Regions from separate parts of the Paenibacillus sp. VTT E-133280 genome, predicted to be linked through region 1. Evidence: riboswitches for the same ligand, from Rfam matches in the RefSeq annotation. Region 1 holds a riboswitch; each other region holds the start of a gene.
What was found. A riboswitch is a leader RNA that binds a small molecule or an ion and turns the genes downstream of it on or off. The one in region 1 is predicted to bind cobalamin.

Region 1 (2,277 bases):
CCGAGCAACAACCACAGCTTGAAAAAGGCGGCCACCTTAAGCTTACACAGGTGCTTGTAGGCTTAGTGCCAGCAGGCGTGCTGGGGGTTCTGTTTAATGATTATATTGACGAACATTTATTCTCTACATCTACCGTGTTAATCGGTCTAGTAGTCGGTGCTGTATTAATGATTATTGCGGATCTATTCGGACCTAAGAAGATTCAAACGGAGAGTGTCGATCAGATTACATATAAGCAGGCGCTAGGTGTTGGTCTGGTCCAGTGCTTCTCCTTGTGGCCGGGATTTTCACGTTCCGGGTCGACGATTTCTGGTGGTGTTCTTCTGGGTATGAGTCATCGTGCTGCTGCTGATTTCACGTTTATTATGGCTGTTCCAATCATGGCAGGCGCCAGTTTACTCTCACTGATGAAGAACTGGCAATATTTCACCATCGATGCCCTGCCGTTCTTCATTGCAGGCTTTATCAGTGCCTTTGTGTTTGCGTTATTATCGATGCGTTTCTTCTTGAAATTGATCAACCGGATTAAGCTTTTACCATTTGCTATATATCGCATAGTACTTGCTGCAGTAGTATATTTCGTGTTTTTCTAAATCCGTTATAAGGAATCGATATAACCAAAGCCCCCGTCATCTATTGCAGATGACGGGGGCTTTCACGTATGATGACATCAGATTAAGACACTCACTTTATTGATGATAAGGATAAAGTAAAAGTTTCACTTTATTCTTATTATTCTCGCATAAACGTCTTACCGTCCTTAAAAGGACGCCAATGGCGTTTTAGCTTGAAAATAACGGAGACAGGTGCTTGCCGGAATTAGTAATTCGGTAGGCTTAAAAGGGAAGTTCGGTTCGAAGCCGATGCGGTCCCGCCACTGTAACGGAAGAGTCCATAGCAACATATGTCACTGGCAATTTACTACTGCTGGGAAGACTGCTAAGGATGCTGACACCGCTAGCCAGGAGACCTGCCTGTTTCAACAGCACTGCTTCACCTACGGAGGATAGGAAGGTGTTAGACGTTAACCATAGGTATATTATGGGCGTCTTTCCCTTTGACTTTTTTTAGGGAAGGGCGCTCTTTTTTAAAATATAAGAAAGTATAAGTTTTGCACCTATGCTTTATGTCTTATATTTCTCGCTAAAATGCTTACCGTCCTTACAAGGACGCCGAAGGCGTTTATGCTTATAGGAATGCAAGTGATATCAAGTCCAAAATAAGAAAATGGAGAAGGGGAGCTGCAAAGTGACGAACAAAGTAAAAGTAAGTAATCTTGGCTATCCAAGAATCGGAAAAAACCGCGAGTGGAAGAAAACGTTGGAAGCCTTCTGGGCGGGGAAAATAAATGAGGAAGAATTCCGTACTGAAATGACAGGCATTCAGCTTCAGCATTTGAAGACTCAGCAGGAGGCAGGAATTGATTTCATTCCGGTAAATGATTTTACATTCTACGATCATGTGCTGGATACAGCTGTTATGTTCGGGATCGTACCTCCACGTTATGCGTATGACGGTGGCGACATTGGACTTGATCTTTATTTTGCGATGGCTAGAGGAAATGCTGAGGCTACCGCTTGTGAGATGACTAAATGGTTCAATACGAACTATCATTACATCGTTCCAGAGATTGGTGCACAAACGCCGCGTCTGACCGAGAACAAACCACTGGAAGCTTATCGTTTTGCCAAGTCCCAAGGGGGAATTGAGGGTAAACCTGTAGTTTTAGGCCTTTATACATTCCTTAAGTTGTCAAAAGGTTTTGCATCTGCGGATATTGCGAAGATTGCTGCTCGGTTTCTTCCGGTTTACATTCAGCTGTTGCAGGAACTGAAGCAAGAAGGAGTATGCTGGGTACAGATGGATGAACCAGCAATTGTTACAGGAATAAATGAGTCAGAATTATCCTTACTTCACTCGATTTACACAGAAATTGCTGAATCCGTGCCTGGTTTAAATATTATTCTGCAGACTTACTTTGAAGCTGCTGAACCGCTGGAGGCATTGTTCAAACTTCCGGTACAAGGTTTAGGTCTTGATTTTGTCCATGATGGCGGGACGAACCTGGCATCGATTGAACGTCTTGGCTGGCCTGAGGATAAGTGGCTGGGAGCGGGTATTATTGACGGACGCAACATCTGGCGCTCGGATCTGGATGCTAAGCTGCAGCTAATCGAGAAGCTGAGTGTACATGTACCGCTTGATCGTCTTATTCTACAGCCTTCTTGCAGTTTGCTGCATGTTCCGGTTACTGTTCAGGGTGAGGCGAAGCTGAAG
Region 2 (2,277 bases), on a different contig from region 1:
CTTTGGTGCTGGCTTAGCTTGTTGCTCGTCCTTAGTGGCAGCGGCGGCAATGGATGAGAACAAAGAAAGCAGAAGAGCGGTGACAAGGGTCAATGATAAGAAGTGTTTCTGGATTCGAGTAGTCATTGAATTCTCCTTTGTAAGATCATTTTTGAGGATGCTTAAACCGGACCTTCCTTAGTACTTTGGTGCTTAGATGATCATATACACCTCCATTAATTTGTTGTAAACGCTTACCAAATACCCTAACATAGAATAATTTCAACGAGTACCTTACTAATTTGTGGTAAATTCATATATGAATTAGTGATTTGCAGTGATTCCAAAGTTATGGAGGGCAATCCAGTGAGCAGATTTCATTACATAGGCTCGGCTACAGAGCTTCCGTTAGGAGAAAGAGGCAGTGTACTGTCAGCAAAGACATATAATGAAGTGAAAAATTCCCCAGAGTATAAGAATCAAAGAGAGGCTTTACGCCTGCAAGGCATAATTCCTTTGGATGACATCGCAGATCTGTCTCATTTAAGAGATGAGGACTGTCTTGTATACGACTCGGAAGAAGATGCAGCGGGTATTTTTATAGAGGAACTTGGGTATTGGAACGATGAGATTCGCAAGCATTTTCGGAGTCCATATGTATACCGGATTTCACCGAATTGGGGCGGCTTCTCTGTATCCCCTAAGCTAAAAGATACGCTACCAGGATCGTATGATGCCTCACTCAAGTGTTGTCGGGAGTTATTTAGGCTTATGACAGATTATGGGGTATCTGGTGCCGAGTTTGAGCTTTATACTTGTTGGGCTGAGGAAGAAGGGCTCCTACGAAATAAAAAGTATGATCGATTCTTTGATTTGGCCTCTTTGTCACTGGAGGAGGGCTTTGAGCTGAGAGAAAAAGAGTATATTGTGGTTAAAATGATTTGATATTCAATAGGATTATCGCTAACTACTCGTTATACAAAAAACAAATATTGCATGACAAAAGCATCTATATTAGATATGATGGAGCATGAAAAATTAATATTAGCAATAGGTGCCAATTATGAATGTTTCGGAAATGCAATCATAGATTGGTTAAATGGAAAGCGGGTGTGAGTCCCGCGCGGTCCCGCCGCTGTGAAAGAGGAGTCCTTGCAAGGTACCACTGGGAAACTGGGAAGGTAGCAAGGGTGATGATACTTGAGCCAGAATATCTGCCTGTTTCTGATACACCATTAAACTCTACGAGCGATAGAGGGGTGTTTGATATAGTATATGCCTGCTATTATTGCGGTTCACTATCTTAAACCTCTTGACGTTATGTTGAGTGGTTTTTTTGTAGTGCTAAAAATATAAGAAAGTATAAGTTTAGCACCTATACTCTATGTCTTATATTTCTCGCTAAACGCATAACGTCCTTATAAGGACGCCGAGGGCGTTATGCTTGGAAAGTTTATTCTGTTTTTTTATTATAGGAAGAGAAGGGAAGGGTTATGGAAACATGAAGAAAAATAAGTTTTTAGCTTGGTTACTCATTGTAGCTGTATTTATCACGACGTTCTCTACAAGCGTAATCCCGGCTCATGCGAATGAAGTAATTGCCGATAGTGCAGTTGTAACAACAGAGGTTAATCAAGCTCTAGTAGAGCAGATTAATGCGTTAGTACAAGAGCCAGATACAGAGAAGCCTACGATATTAATAGAAGGTATACAAGATAAACAAGAAGTATCCAGTAAAGATTTAAGCTTCAAAGTTGTGGTTACAGACAATGTCTATAAAGACATTATCCCAGTAGTAAAGCTGAACCAAGTCGTTCTGTCAGCTACTAATGGTGAGTACAGAGCCTCTCTTAACCCAGGTAGTAACGTAATCGCAGTAACGGCTGTAGATGGCGCTGGGAACAAAGCAGATAATGTAACCTATCAGGTTACTTATAAAATTACTGCCAAAGAACAGTTAGATAAAAGCTTGGCTTACATCGTTAACACTGTAAAGAATCCGTCATTTGGAACAGGTAGCGGAGAATGGTCGATTCTTTCTCTAGCACGTGCGAACTATAAAGTACCAAGTGGTTATTATGATCTCTATTACAACAATGTAGCTACGAAAATAACATCGATTATCAAAGAGGATGGAAAACTCGACGCCAATAAAAGCACAGAGAATTCCAGAGCAATTCTAGGACTGACCTCTATCGGAAAAGATATCACGAATGTTGCAGGTCATGATCTAAGAAATGCACTCGCTGATTATCAATATATTCAGAAGCAAGGGAACAACGGTCCCATATTTGCTCT
Region 3 (2,277 bases), on a different contig from region 1:
CAGCAATAGGCATGGGAATACCTCCTCGGAATTTTAAAGTATGTGTCTCCTTCTATTGTAACAACTCCACCGCTCTCCCACAAATGATCTCAGCTTTATTATGCCCCTTCTTCTTTCCCCCAAAAATTCTCCGAAATATGACTTTCGCCACGGGTATTTTTTCTTACGTGAATTCTAGGGTCATCTGCACTACATTTATGGACTCTTTGTGGCATCTTTTCGGACAATTTATGAATCATTTTTCATATGCCTGTGGATCAATTGTGGATTACTTATGGACAGCCTGTGGATCATTTGTGGAGTACTTTTGAAGAACCCGCTCCCCGCGCGGGTTTTCTAAAAAACTGTTTACAAACACAACATCTTGGGTTATTTTTATCTAACGACAACAAAATATAGTGGAGACAGGCGCTTTGATCCTTAATCGGAATTAGAGCTTAATAGGGAAGTACGGTGAAAATCCGCTGCGGTCCCGCCACTGTAACCGGATGCCCTTTACAAGCTTTTAGAAGCTAAAGATGGGCAGATCTCCTGGCAGAAGCCACTGAGGGTAAGAACCCCCTTGGGAAGGCGCTGAGAGGTCCTACGGAAGCCAGGAGACCTGCCTGTTTCGACGACACCAACTATGAGTGCCTGCGAGGAACAGGAGTGGTGTCCGCATGCGGTCATCTTCTTAGAGACCACTACAAATATCTGTGTGGATATTTACATAACGCATCGGGCATTTTCAGCCATCCTCGCTAGGGGATGCTTTTTTTATGAGATCACAATGAATATACGGCCGCTTATGCGGCCCCACTTCTTAATGATAGGACGATAGACTGAGAGGAGAGCTATACAATGACGTTGTTGGAGAGACAATTTAACGGTACAACAAATGCACGGGAAGTTCTTTTAGAAGAGCTCATTGATTTAGGACGCGATATTATCGACAGCCGGGATTTGGACTTGCTGCGCGAGAATGCCAATTTGAACGGAGAGAGTTTCTCCGGTAAAATGAGCAAGTTCGGCAGTGAATATTCAAAATGGTACGCCCGTAACTTTACGATGCCGCCGCAGCTGGTGCAAGCCATTGATGACAATGTCGTCTATGTGCATGATCTGGATCAATACGCAATCGGAACGACTAACTGCATTTTTATCCCGTTTGATAAGCTTCTCCGAGAAGGCTTCAACACCGGCAACGGCAGTGTTCGTCCTCCGAACTCCATAATGACAGCTATGTCACTAGTAGCAATCATTTTTCAATCCCAGCAAAATGCTCAATATGGCGGTGTATCCGCCAATAAACTCGACTATGATCTGGCACCTTATGTAACCAAATCCTTCGCTAAGCTGTTCCGCAAGGGTCTGGATTATTTTGATGAGGGACAAGCTAATGAATCTTTGGGCGAGATCACAATGAGCCGGACCGATCTGGCCGAGGTATATCCGAAATCGTTCCGTTATGCACTGAAAGAAACTGAAATCGAAACCCTGCAAGCGGCTGAAAGTATGGTACATAATCTCAATACCATGTCCAGCCGATCCGGCGGGCAAATTCCGTTTACCAGTATCAATTATGGTACTTGTACTTCACCAGAAGGTCAGCTTGTAATCAGTTCCCTGCTAACAGCAACGATGAACGGGCTTGGCAGCGGAGAAACACCTGTATTCCCTATTCAAATCTTCAAATGCAAGCAAGGAATCAACCAACAGCAAGGCGATCCTAACTATGAATTGTTCCTAAAAGCAGCGGAATGTTCTGCACGCAGACTGTATCCGAACTTTGCTAATCTAGACGCTCCGCTCAACTTGCAGTATTATGATCCAAGTGATCCTGATACGGAATTTGCTACAATGGGCTGCCGCACTCGAGTGCTCGGTGACCGTTTTGGGCGTAATCATTGCTCCGGGAAGGGCAACCTTTCCTTTAATACACTGAATCTGGTTCGGCTCGGTCTGGCACACGGCACAGTAACAGGCCGGCGTACCGTCGCAGACGAAGCTGGCTTCTATGAGGATCTAAATCACTATATGGACATTGCGCTGGAAGGACTTCTTCATAGGTTCCGCATCCAAAGCGCGCAAAAAGCTAAAGCATCCGATTTCATGATGCGAGAAGGCGTCTGGGAAGGCGGCGAAACCCTCGCTCCTGAAGACTCTGTAGGTGAACTGCTGAAGCATGGTAGTCTGTCGCTCGGCTTCATCGGTATGGCGGAATGCATGAAAGCCATGTACGGCAAACACCATGGCGAGGATATGGAAGTCCATGCCAAGGCTGTGGCTATCGTACGT

Region 2: linked by a shared signal. The riboswitch ahead of CA600_RS09850 (S-layer homology domain-containing protein) and the one ahead of metE (5-methyltetrahydropteroyltriglutamate--homocysteine S-methyltransferase) in region 1 are both predicted to bind cobalamin.
Region 3: linked by a shared signal. The riboswitch ahead of CA600_RS28380 (anaerobic ribonucleoside triphosphate reductase) and the one ahead of metE (5-methyltetrahydropteroyltriglutamate--homocysteine S-methyltransferase) in region 1 are both predicted to bind cobalamin.

The regions. Positions count from the first base shown of each region.
Region 1 is NZ_NFUX01000115.1:4,149-6,425, reverse strand. It holds gene CA600_RS29315 (undecaprenyl-diphosphate phosphatase) at 1-593, shown strand, start outside; cobalamin riboswitch at 788-992, shown strand; gene metE (5-methyltetrahydropteroyltriglutamate--homocysteine S-methyltransferase) at 1,249-2,277, shown strand, end outside.
Region 2 is NZ_NFUX01000016.1:71,877-74,153, forward strand. It holds gene CA600_RS09840 (cellulase family glycosylhydrolase) at 1-126, opposite strand, end outside; gene CA600_RS09845 (hypothetical protein) at 346-924, shown strand; cobalamin riboswitch at 1,015-1,215, shown strand; gene CA600_RS09850 (S-layer homology domain-containing protein) at 1,481-2,277, shown strand, end outside.
Region 3 is NZ_NFUX01000101.1:4,863-7,139, forward strand. It holds gene CA600_RS28375 (MTH1187 family thiamine-binding protein) at 1-13, opposite strand, end outside; cobalamin riboswitch at 390-623, shown strand; gene CA600_RS28380 (anaerobic ribonucleoside triphosphate reductase) at 841-2,277, shown strand, end outside.